One region of the Kroppenstedtia sanguinis genome, then DNA from elsewhere that is predicted to be linked to it. Evidence: riboswitches for the same ligand, from Rfam matches in the RefSeq annotation. Region 1 holds a riboswitch; the other holds the start of a gene.
What was found. Region 1 has a riboswitch for FMN ahead of ribD (bifunctional diaminohydroxyphosphoribosylaminopyrimidine deaminase/5-amino-6-(5-phosphoribosylamino)uracil reductase RibD). Riboswitches for the same ligand answer to the same signal wherever they lie in the genome.
Positions count from the first base shown of each region.

Region 2: another riboswitch for FMN. It lies ahead of JOD24_RS00605 (ECF transporter S component); the one in region 1 lies ahead of ribD (bifunctional diaminohydroxyphosphoribosylaminopyrimidine deaminase/5-amino-6-(5-phosphoribosylamino)uracil reductase RibD).

Region 1 is NZ_JBNPXF010000010.1:88,224-94,502, reverse strand. It holds gene scpB (SMC-Scp complex subunit ScpB) at 1-569, opposite strand, end outside; gene JOD24_RS08230 (segregation and condensation protein A) at 553-1,344, opposite strand; gene ribH (6,7-dimethyl-8-ribityllumazine synthase) at 1,389-1,856, opposite strand; gene JOD24_RS08220 (bifunctional 3,4-dihydroxy-2-butanone-4-phosphate synthase/GTP cyclohydrolase II) at 1,928-3,127, opposite strand; gene JOD24_RS08215 (riboflavin synthase) at 3,114-3,755, opposite strand; gene ribD (bifunctional diaminohydroxyphosphoribosylaminopyrimidine deaminase/5-amino-6-(5-phosphoribosylamino)uracil reductase RibD) at 3,776-4,876, opposite strand; FMN riboswitch at 5,060-5,197, opposite strand; gene JOD24_RS08205 (COX15/CtaA family protein) at 5,264-6,220, opposite strand.
Region 2 is NZ_JBNPXF010000001.1:120,022-126,300, forward strand. It holds gene JOD24_RS00580 (DUF1292 domain-containing protein) at 1-4, shown strand, start outside; gene JOD24_RS00585 (DUF1292 domain-containing protein) at 17-322, shown strand; gene mltG (endolytic transglycosylase MltG) at 409-1,446, shown strand; gene mltG (endolytic transglycosylase MltG) at 1,643-2,689, shown strand; gene JOD24_RS00600 (peptidoglycan D,D-transpeptidase FtsI family protein) at 2,839-4,644, shown strand; FMN riboswitch at 4,696-4,832, shown strand; gene JOD24_RS00605 (ECF transporter S component) at 4,982-5,542, shown strand; gene JOD24_RS00610 (dihydrofolate reductase) at 5,654-6,130, opposite strand; gene JOD24_RS00615 (thymidylate synthase) at 6,127-6,279, opposite strand, start outside.

The DNA of each region.
Region 1 (6,279 bases):
TCTGAGGGAGTATTCACCCCCAGACGTTCGTATAATTCCTGTCGCTCCCGTTCCCACTCGGCCCACTCAAAGATCGAATCCGCCGGGGGCAGCTCATCCAAGCTGCGCAACCCGAAATACTCCAAAAATTCCCGGGTGGTGCCATACAGGATCGGTCGACCCGCTCCTTCCGCCCTCCCCACGTCGCGGATCAATCCCTTCCGTTTCAGATAATGGATCACTTTTTCACTTTTTACTCCACGAACCTCTTCCACCTCAGCCCGGATGATCGGCTGACGGTAAGCGATCACTGCCAATGTCTCCAGAGCCGCCCGGGAAATCTGAGAACGAGAAGGGGATTTGGCAAGACGTTCGAAATACTCCCGGTGCTCCGGCAGTGTGGTAAGCTGATAGACTTGCGCCACTTCAACCAATTGGATCCCCCGCCCTTGTTCTTTCCATTCCTGAGCCATCTCTTTCAAGATCCGACGAAGTGTACGTTTATCCGTTTCCGTCACCTCGGCGATCTCCGCCACCCGGAGCCCGTCTTCCCCGGCAACAAAGAGAAGACCCTCAATAATGGACTTCAACCGTTGATCCTCCAGAAGCTTCTCCTCCTTCCGCCGCTACTAAAGCTTCGATTTGGATTTCATCAAACAGCTCGCTCTGGCGAACCCGAATCCGTTTCAACTTCAACAATTCAAGCAAGGCCAAAAAAGTCGTGATCACCCGCTCTCGGGTGATCACCTCCCAATGGAGCAATTCCGAAAAAAAGAGGGATCCTTCCTGACGAGTGAGAAAATCATCAATTTCATCCATCCGGTCACTCACCGAAATCTCTTCCCGCGTCATTTTAGTCGGTTCCTCTTCCCTAACTTCCTCCTCCCGCTTGTGGATCACATCGACAAAGTGCTGCAATAGTTCGTCTGGGGTGATCCCTTCCAAGGGGTTTTCATCTGGGGTATACTCTGTTAGATCCATCGGCATCCGGGTGTAAACCTGGCTCCGGTCCGCTTCCCGCTCACGCAGGACATCGGCCAGGCGTTTATACCGTTTATACTCCAACAACCGCTGAACCAACTCTTCCCGCGGGTCCATCCCCTCTTCATCCTCCAGGACATCAGATAGATCGGCAGGTTCCGCCCGAGGAAGCAACATCCTGCTTTTAATGGCCAGCAGTGTGGCCGCCATCACCAGGAATTCGCTGGCCGACTCCAACTCAAAAACTTGCATCGCCGTCAAAGACTCCATATACTGATCCGTGATCCGGGCGATGGGAATCTCACACACATCCAGTTCCGATTTATCGATCAGATGGAGGAGGAGGTCTAAAGGCCCCTCAAACATATCCAGCTTGACTTTCATTTCCAATCATGGACCCCTCCCTTCACTGCCCTTTCTTTCCCTACCTATGTCAGAGCCTTTTGCAAATTGGCGGTTTCAATGGCTGTTATCGCCGCATCCCATCCTTTATTTCCCGCCTTGGTACCGGCCCGCTCGATCGCCTGCTCGATGGTGTCCACCGTTAAAATCCCAAAGACCACAGGGAGGCCATGTTTGGTAGCAGCAGCTCCGATCCCTTTCGCCGCTTCAGAACAGACATAATCGAAATGGGGTGTAGAGCCCCGGATTACTGCGCCCAGGCAGATGATGGCATCATATCTGCCTGAAGCCGCCATTTGATCAGCGATCAAAGGGATTTCAAAGGCTCCTGGAACCCAGGCCACATCAATCGCCTCTCCCTTGGCCCCATGACGAGATAATGCACGTTCAGCCCCCTCCAGCAATCTGGAAGTGATCAAGTCATTAAAACGTGCCACTACCACTCCGAAACGCAGATCGTCTGCAATCAGGTTTCCTTCAAAAATTCTCCCCATGCTGGAAAAACTCCTTTTCTCGAGGATGTGATTAATTCATATGGATGGAGACAAGGGATCTTCACTTTTGCTCACAGGTGGAGCCTATGGCCCAACTTGTTCTTTTTGGTCCGCAAATAATGTTCATTATCTGGCTGGGGGGGCATTTCGATGGGCAACACTTCCGTCACCTCAAGCCCATAACCTTTTAAACCTGTGATTTTGCGGGGGTTGTTAGTCAACAGACGCATCTTCTTCACCCCGAGATCGCGCAGGATCTGAGCCCCGATCCCATACTCACGCAAGTCAGGCCGAAAACCTAGCTTTAGATTGGCTTCGACGGTGTCCAACCCCTCTTCTTGTAACTTATAAGCCTTCAATTTATTGAGAAGACCGATCCCGCGTCCTTCCTGACGCATATAGAGAAGGATGCCTCTCCCCTCTTCTTCAATCTGTCTCAAAGCGGCATGTAGCTGGGGACCACAGTCACAGCGATGAGACCCAAATACGTCTCCTGTGAGGCATTCTGAGTGCACCCGGACCATCACCGGCTGATCGGCATCGATCTCCCCTTTGACCAAGGCAATATGTTCTTTTTCATCCACATCATTTCGATATCCATAAGCGATAAACTCACCAAACTCCGTAGGAAGTCGGGTGGAAACCACTCGCTCCACCCATTTTTCCTTGTGGTTGCGATAGTGGATTAAGTCCTGGATGGTGATCATTTTAAGTTGATGTGCCTCGGCAATCTCCATCAAATCCGGCACACGAGCCATATGACCGTCTTCCTTGATCACTTCACAAATCACCGCAGCCGGGGCGGCACCGCACAGACGGGCCAAATCCACCCCCGCTTCCGTATGGCCTGCACGACGGAGTACTCCTCCCTTTTTGGCAATCAAGGGAAAGATATGGCCGGGGCGGCGAAAATCACCTGCCCCTGCCTCTGGATGGATCAAAGCCTTTACTGTCGCTGAACGTTCATGGGCGGAGATTCCTGTGGTATTGGAAACATGGTCGACAGAAACAGTGAAAGCCGTACCGTAGGTATCTGTGTTCCGGCGAACCATTAAGGGAAGATCCAACTCCCGAGCCCTATCCTCTGTGATCGGGGCGCAGACCAGTCCCCTGCCGTGGGTGATCATAAAATTGATCACCTCGGGAGTCGCCTTTTCGGCAAGGGCCATAAAATCCCCTTCATTCTCCCGATCTTCGTCATCAACCACGATGATGACTCCCCCCTGCATCAACTCATAAATGGCATCTTCGATCAGATCAAAATCGCGCATCTGCCTCCGCCTCCTGCCATTTTGCCCTTGCAGACGCCTCATTTGTCGTGGCCCATTTGGCTGCATATTTACCAATCATGTCACACTCGATATTTACGGAATCTCCCGCCCTCGCCTCTTTTAATTGGGTCGACCGCAAAGTGTGGGGAATAATGGAGACCGTAAAAGCTTCCGGTTCCACCGTCACAATCGTCAAACTGATTCCGTTAACTGCCACTGACCCTTGATCCACCATCCACTGGGTCAACTCAGGGGGAACCCCGATCCGAAACAGCACCGCATTTTCCCGGGAAGTGCAAAGAAGAATGCGTCCCATTCCGTCCACATGTCCTTGTACAAAATGGCCTCCCAACCGGTCCCCCACCCGCAATGCCCGCTCCAAATTGACCGGACTGCCGAGGGCGAGATGATTCAGGTTGGACCGATTCATCGTCTCCGGCATCACATCGGTCCAAAACTGATGAGAATCAAAACCGACCACCGTCAGACAGACACCGTTCACAGCGATACTGTCCCCTACCCGAACTCCCTCCAACACCTGTTTACAGGAGATAGTCAGGCGCATCCCCTCCCCCCTACGATCCAAGGAGCCAATGCGGCCCACCTCTTCCACCAACCCGGCAAACATAAAGCATCCCTTCCTTTCCATCAAGGCTTGCGGGGAATTCCAGTGACACAAATATCCTGGCCAAAGAGATCCACAGATACATCTTCCAGTGAGAGAGCTTCTTTCATTTGCGCCACCGGTGCCCCCTCGACAGCAGTCAGGCTGTCTCGGCCCCCTAAAATCTTGGGTGCAATGAAAAACATCACCCGGTTTACCCACCCTTCTCGCAACAGCGATGCGTTTAATTCCCCACCGCTCTCCGTCAGTACTGAGACGATCCCTTCTTGACCTAAACGGCGAAAAACCGATGCCAGCTTCACCTGCGAGCCCGCCCCTGTTCGAAATACACGTATCCCCTGAGCTGTCAAGGCCGCTTCTCGTCCGGGATCCGCCTCGTCGGTACAAAACACCCAAGTAAAAGCAGACTTCACCTCTGCCAACGGACTGTTCAAGGGAATGCGGAGCTGGCTGTCCACCACGACCCGCAGGGGATTTTTACCGCCTCCCGGCAACCGGACCGTCAGCTGCGGCCGATCGTGCCAAGCGGTCCCGGAGCCGATCAGAACCGCATCATGTTGATGACGCAGCCGATGCACCTCTTCCCTGGATGCTTCCCCTGTCACCCAACGGCTGTCTCCGGCAGAGGTGGCCGTCTTTCCGTCGAGGGTGACGGCTGCTTTCAAGGTGACGAAGGGAAATCCTGTGCGACGATGGTGAAAATAGGCCTCATTCAATCGGATGCATCGATCCGCAAGCACCTCGGTCTTTACCGACAAACCGGCTTCCCGGAGCCGTTGCACACCTCTTCCCGACACCAACGGGTCTGGATCGGTGCTTCCCACTACCACCTGTCTCACTCCCGAGGCGATTAATCGCTCGGTGCAGGGGGGAGTCCGCCCCTCATGATTACATGGTTCAAGAGTGACATAAAGAGTGCTCCCCTCCGCCGCCTTCCCTGCTTGTTCCAGGGCATGCACCTCCGCATGAGGGGTCCCCGCTTTCAAATGGGCCCCGGCGCCCAACAATTGGCCGTCCTTCACCACCACAGCTCCCACAAGGGGATTGGGAGACGTCTGTCCACGGGTCGCCTCCGCCAAGCGAAGTGCCAACTCCATCCACCGTTCCTCTTCTGTCCAATTCATGCTCAAGGAGACTCCCCCCTGAAGTCAAATAAAAAAAGCCCTTTCCATCAGGGCTTTTTGAAAACAGGGAAACAGGATATGAAAACACCGGAATACCCTCGGTTTCAACTTAAAAACCGATTTTTTGCAGGCAGCGGCCACAGCAAAACATCACCACTGCCACAATAGGCACCCGTGTTCCCCTTCATCCTTCTCCCATCCAGACTTTAACTGTCGGCCCCGGAGTTTCACCGGATCCACCGCAATCGCGGGTCACGGACTGAGGAGGGAGACCCCTCCATCACCGTCGGTCGGGAATTTCACCCCGCCCCGAAGGATGTAAAACAGCATTCAATTGAGTGATGCGTTTACAGTATAGCATACCCAATCCAGTATGGCGATATCACATCATGGAGTTAAGGGATCGCGATTCCCTTTCGGAAGCGAAGAAGCTTGGTTTCCCTTCCAGGGCAGACCCACTTGCATACAAAGATAACAGATCACAGAAAAGAAGAGACAGATCAAAGTCGCATGGACGAGAGCCACCATCAATTCCAGCTTGGTCAAAACGATTGCACCGCCGGTCAACACTTGAAGAAAGGTCAAAATAACAGACCAGCGTGCCCCCCGGTTTAAATCCTTCCGCTGGGGATATTTTTTCCTGACCACCCACCATAACCAAATCGTAAACAGGAACAACAGACCGGCAAACAGGCGGTGAGTCAATTGTACTCCCACTTGACTGAACAGATCCGGTACCCAGCTATTTCCGCACAAAGGCCAGTCGGCACAACCCAAACTGGAACCTGTATGCCGGACATAGGCACCGGTATAGACGACCACATAGGTATAAACGGCCAAGCCCCATATTCCATATTTCAACCCTGGGGACACAGACGAAGCACTGCTACTTCGGGAAGATCCCTGACGATTTATCCGGGTCAGAACCAACGCCAGCAGGAGTATACTGGCAAAGGACAAGAGGGAAATGCCGAAGTGAAGAGCCAACACAGCATCTGACTGTCCCCAAATCACTGCTGCCGCTCCGAGCAGACCCTGCAAAAGGATAAAAAACACACTGTTAAATGCTAAGAACTTGACAGTAAAGTTTTTTTTGTACAAAATCCAAGCTCCGACTGAGGCTACCACAACGATCAAACCGACCAGTCCAGAAACAATCCGGTGACTATATTCAATCCACAACTCCAGAGTATGGTAGCTGGGTAAAATTTCGCCGTGACAGAAGGGCCAGGTGTTCCCACATCCGTCTTCGGAACCGGTCTTGGTTACCAATGCCCCCATCAAGACAATCAGCAAAGTTCCCGCCGCTCCCAGAATAGACATTCCCCGAATCGATCGATTCATTGGGAGTACCTCCTCTCTCTGTATACCTTTTGACATCCATCATTCTACCACACTCCCGG
Region 2 (6,279 bases), on a different contig from region 1:
ATGATGGGTGATCCTTTTGGAAACACAGAGTGAAAAAATGGCTCGAAAACTGAATACCCTCGAAAACGAATGGGGACAGGAATTGACTCTTGTAGATGAAGAGGGAGTCAACCAGGACTCCCGTTATCGGATTTTGCGGGAATTGGAAGTGGATGGACAGCATTATGCGGTATTAAGCGCTTTCGAAGAACGAACTCCAGATGCCTTTATCTTTCGGGTCAGCCAAAAAGACGGGGGACCGCGCCTGGAGCATGTAGATGATGAGGATGAATGGGACCATGTGACGGATGCACTAGACGAAATGCTCTATTTAGGCGATTGATGTCGAATGACGGGGGATTCCCCGTTTTTTTTTATGGGACATGTGATAACATTAGGAGGGCAAAATAGTAGAAGGGGTACCCATGAATGAAATGGCTGATGCGTATTATTTATACTTTAATCCTTTTTTCCGCATGGTCTTTTCTGGCTTATCTTTATGTGGATTATTCCCTCGGTTCTCCCAAGCGGTCCGAGCCTGTCCAATTGGAAATCGGATCCGGGACTTCTACGACGGCAATCGGCCGGATGTTAAAGGAACAGGGTTTGATCCGAAACGATTGGTTTTTCAGTACATATGCGTGGCTGACAGGTAAATCCAAAGGGTTGCAAGCGGGGGTTTACCAGATCCCCCCTGAGGTGGATGTCAACGGAATTTTTGATATCATCACCAATGGACGCCAAAATACAGTCGCGGTCACCATTCCAGAAGGTTACACAATCGAGCAGATTGGCGAAAAGCTGGAACAAAAAACTAAATTTTCCAAAGAAGAGTTTATCCAGGCGGTGGAAGAAGGAGAATTTAACCAAGATTTTCTCCAGAAAGTTCCCAAGGATTCCCAACGACGCTATCGATTAGAAGGATATCTTTATCCCAGCACTTACAACATCCCCAAAACCGCCAAACCAGAGGACGTGGTGCAAATGATGCTGGGCCAATTCAACAATAAGATGAAGGAACACGGGGTGATGGAACAACTGCAGAATAAAAACCTGACCTTGGACAAATGGGTGACGATCGCTTCGATTGTGGAACGGGAAGGACAAGCCAAACAGGAATTCCCGAAAATTGCAGGCGTGATTTATAATCGCCTAAACAAAAATATGCGGCTTCAGGTGGATGCCACAATCCAATATGCCCGTGGTTCCCAAAAGGCTCGCCTTTCTTACGATGATCTGAAACTGGACAGTGTTTATAACACCTATAAGATTGAGGGTCTCCCTCCAGGAGCCATCTCCAATCCGGGTGAAAAAGCGCTTCTCGCTGCCCTGAATCCAGACAAACACGCGTACCTTTATTATGTGACCAAAAAGGATGGTACGGGAGAACATTATTTTGCCGAAACCTTTGAACAGCATCAACGCTATATTAAACAAAGCAAACAGACGCAAAACAGCTCAAACTAAGTGAAAAATAAAATAGTTACAGGGAGAAATGGTTTTTTCTACTTTTGTATCAAAGGGATGGGAGTCCCAAGGACTCCAACGGTCTGGATGGGGGAGGGGCCCGTGATCGACTTTCTCGTTCATTGGGCCGATTGTTCAGATAGTGAGGTTATGGTAAGGTAAGGGCGAAAACACATCAGGAGAGGAAGCAACCCCCATGAAATGGTTAGTGCGTCTATTCTTTACCTTCCTGATGGTGGGGTTATTTTCCGCCTTGGGATATTGGTATGTGGAGCATAGCTTGTCTCCCACCTCCGTGAAGCGAGTGGTAGAGGTGGAAGTGAAGTCCGGTGACTCGATTGTCGATGTGGGCCGGGAATTGGAACGACAAGAATTGATCAAGAATGACTTCCTATTTGTCGCATATGCTTTTCTCCAAGGAAGAACGAAGGATCTGAAGGCCGGGGTGTATGAAGTTCCTCCAGATTCGGGAACTCCAGAACTCTTAAATATTTTTACTGACGGCTCACAAAATGTGATGCGCCTGACCGTTCCTGAAGGATTTACGGCGGAGAAGATCGCCGCCAAGTTGGATAAAAAGGGACTGGACGGGGAGGGATTTCTCAAGGCCGTAAACCGTAAAGAGAATTATCCCGACTCTTTTGTAAAGGATATTCCCACGGATCCGAAGCGGCGTTATCAGCTGGAGGGGTATCTGTATCCCACCACTTACAACCTGCCTAAAGGAGCTGACTCCAAGCATCTGGTGCAGAAAATGCTTCAACAGTTTGAGCGGAATATGGAGCGGGAAGGGATTCAGTCGAAGCTGAAAGAGAAAAACCTAACGATGGAAGAGTGGGTAACCATTGCCTCCATCATCGAACGGGAAGGAAGAGTGGAGGAAGAGTTCCCCCGGATTGCCGGGGTGATCTACAATCGCTTGAAAGTGAACAAAAAATTGCAGGTGGACGCTACAGTCCAGTATGCTTTGGGCGAGCAGAAAGCTCGGTTGCTGTACAAGGACCTGAAAGTCAAAAGTCCGTATAATACCTACCAGATCAAAGGATTGCCACCGGGACCCATCTCCAACCCAGGACCCAAAGCGCTCCGTGCCGCATTGGAACCGGAAGAACATTCCTATTCCTATTATGTAACACGCAAGGATGGCTCCGGTCTTCATTATTTTTCTCGTACGGAAAAGGAACATTTGCAGAACATCGAGCGAAGTAAAAAAGAAGCCACTCAAGGGGAACAACCCCAATGAGCCCAAACCCCGCCGATTCCGAAAGGCGGGGTTTTTACTTAGGGGGTAGTGTCCTTCCGACTCTCTCGCTCTCCTCAAATCCGTCTTCAATTTACGGTATACACGACGGAAGAGTTGCCCAAGCTGGATGTTGGAAGGGGCGGATGGTGATGCGAAGTGGAGCAGGAGAATCGAAGCGATGGAAAGCCTGGCTGATTTCAGGAGCGTTGACTCTGGCCTTTTCCGGAATTCTATTACGACTCTACTGGATTCAGATGGTGGCGGTGCATTCATTTTCAGGAGAAGAGGCGGACTTGATCGCCCAGGCGGAAGCTCAACAGAGTCGGATGTATGTGGCGGATAGCGGCCGGGGGCCGATCTTGGATCGCCAGGGAAAATCTTTGACCGGAGAGAAAGCTTGGAGATTGGTTGTCTTTCCACTGTCAGAGAGCCAATGGAGCGCCTATACAGACCCGTTAAAGCAGGTGGCAGATCTCATCGGATATTCTTTTAGTGAATTTCGGGAACAGGTGGAGAATCTAGACCAACCTCGTGCCCTTCCCGACAAGAAAGGAGAGGGGCCAACTCTTACCGAAGAACAGGCCCAAGCGATCCGACAGCTGGATATTCCGGGAGTTTACGCCCTTCAGGGGGATCATCGCTATGATGGGGGGCGATTGGCTCAACAGCTGATCGGCCGGGTGGAACGGAATCCCTTTCTGGTGCGGGAGAAATATCCGGAGGAATGGGATGCTGGACACTATTCATCCCATTCCCGGATCGGGGTGACCGGCTTGGAGGCTGCTTTTGAGCCTTTTTTGCACGGAGGGGCGCAACAGTGGCTTACCTACACCACTGACGGCCGGGGGCAACCCTTAAACGGCCTCAATATGACGACGGCGGAAAGCGGGGATGCGATTCCCTATCGTATTCAATCCACCATGGATCGAAGAGCCCAGCAGGTGGCGGAAAAGGCTCTGGATGAAGCGGGGGTAACGGATGGAGCTGTGGTTGTGCAGGAGATAGCCACCGGAGATGTTCTGGCAATGGCTAGCAAACCGGACATGGATACTGCTCGCAAAGGGGAGAACCCCTGGGACAACCGGGCACTGATGGAGACGACGCCAGGCTCTATCTTCAAGACCGTCGTTGCAGTGGCGGCTCTGGACAGCGGCAAAGTGAAACCTACCGAAACATTTACCTGCAAAGGGCATCTCGGCCGCTACGGGATGAAGGATTCCAAGGAAGGAGGACACGGACGCCAAACCTTATCCCAAGCCTACGCCAATTCCTGTAATGTCGTTTTCTCCAAGGTGGCGGAACGGCTGGGAGGGAAAATGATTGAGGAGTATGCCCGTCGCATGGGATTGGGGCAACGGATTCTCTGGTCTGGAAAAGTGTTCAAGGAAGATGGCTTTCGTCAGTTGAGCGGAGAACAGACCGGGATGATTTTCTCCGAGAAGACTGCCCATAAAGATCTCGGGGCCGTGGTGCAGACCGCCATCGGGCAGCGGGATGTGCGAATGACCCCCCTTCAGGCGACCAATATGGTGACGACCTTGTTTCATGAGGGGAAAACAATGAACCCGCGGGTGGTGCGTGAGATTCAATATCATGACGGGAAACCCTACTTTCGTTTCTCCCTCCATGCACTCAAAACGGATCGCAAAATCTCTCCCGAAGCACTCCGAGCCGTGCGGGAGATGATGCGGGGAACTGTCCTTCAGGGAACCGCTTCCGACCTAAAGGGGGCGACGGTATCCATGGGAGCGAAGACAGGAACGGCTCAGTTGGGTTTGAATAAGGATCGATACAACAAGTGGATGGTGGGATACAGCTCCTATGAAAAACCCCGCTATGCCGTAGCTGTGCTGATTCGTTCTGTCAAAAACGGGAATGACCGACGAGCACACCAGGTGTTCCGCCAGGTGATGGAAGGCTTGGCTGAGGAATTGGAAGGAAAAAAGAAGGGGTGAATTTGACCTTCTCACCCTAACTGGTTTAGAATGTATGGTAATCGAATATGGTTGATCCTTCGGGGCAGGGTGAAATTCCCGACCGACGGTGATGGCACTGCTCTGTGCCTCAGTCCGTGACCCGCGCGAGCGGTGGACCCGGTGCAACTCCGGGACCGACAGTATAGTCTGGATGGGAGAAGGATGATGACGTGTACATGGATCCGGTGGTCCGAAAGGGAGGAACTCCCTTTTCTTAGGTCTGCCTGATTTTCCTAACCCGAAGAACGTAGTCACTGCGCTCTTTGGGTTTTTTATTTGTTGTACCGTCGTCATCAGAAAAAGGAGTGTCGGTCTGATGACGGGGAAATTGTCGACTCGGAAGTTAACTATGATCTCTTTGTTGTCTGGATTTGCCTTTTTAATCCAATACTTAAATTTCCCGATTCCCCCCTTTCCCGCTTTTCTCAAAGTGGACTTCAGTGAACTCCCAGCCTTAATGGCGGGCCTGATGTTGGGTCCCTGGGCGGGAGTGACAGTGGAATTTGTAAAAAACCTCCTCCATTTTGCTTTTACCGGGAGTGAATCAGGGGTGCCTATCGGCCAGATGGCCAACTTTCTGACCGGAAGTCTGTTCGTGCTGATCACCGTGTGGACGGCCCGGAAAATCCGCGACACCAAGGGCTTGGTCATCGGTCTGGCTATCGCCGCTCCAGTGACGGCCATTCTAATGAGCCTCGCCAACTACTGGGTGATCTTGCCGGCCTACGCTTTTCTGATCAACTGGACCGTGGAAGGGCCGGAGAAGACGGCATTAGTGTTGTATGCCATCGGACCCTTCAATCTGTTGAAGGGTCTGATCGTGGCCTTGGTGTTCGTTCCCTTATACCGGCGAATTCAACCGCGGTTGGCAGGGTGAAACTCAGCATTTCCCATGCATAAAAACCCCCCTCCGAAGCCGGAAAACGACCCGGTTGGGAGGGGATTTTACATTTGAGCTTCATGATCGGTGGAGGTGTGGTCTGATCTCTTACTGTTTTCGTTCCAGAATGTAAAAAGTGTGGGGATAGGGGTTTTGTTGATCTACAACCCCTTCCCTTTGCTCGATGATCCTGAACTCCTTCGGGTCCCATTCGGGGAAGAAGGTGTCCCCTTCCGTTTCTAGGTCGATCTTTGTGATGTAGAGACGATCGGCGAGGGGAAAGAACTGTTCATACAGTTGAGCCCCGCCGATGATAAACAGATCCCCCAGCTGAGTGACTTCCTGTGGATGGTGGATCACTTCTACTCCTGCAGGAGCGCGGAAGTGGGGGTTTTCCGTTAGAATGACATTTCGCCGACGGGGCAGAGGTTTTCCGATGGATTCATAGGTTTTGCGCCCCATGACTACGGTATGTCCGGTGGTGGTCTCTTTAAAATGCTTCAAGTCATTAGGAAGGTGCCAAGGCATCTGTCCGTTTCGGCCGATGACGCGGTGATTGGCATAGGCAACGATGAGCCGAATCATACGGAAACCTTCCCTTTAATCGGGGGATGGGACTGGTATCCCTCGATCTGGATATCTTCATAAGTAAAATCAAAGATGGAAGTGACATCTGGGTTTAACTTCAGGGTGGGCAGGGGCAGTGGTTGGCGAGTGAGTTGCTCCTTCACTTG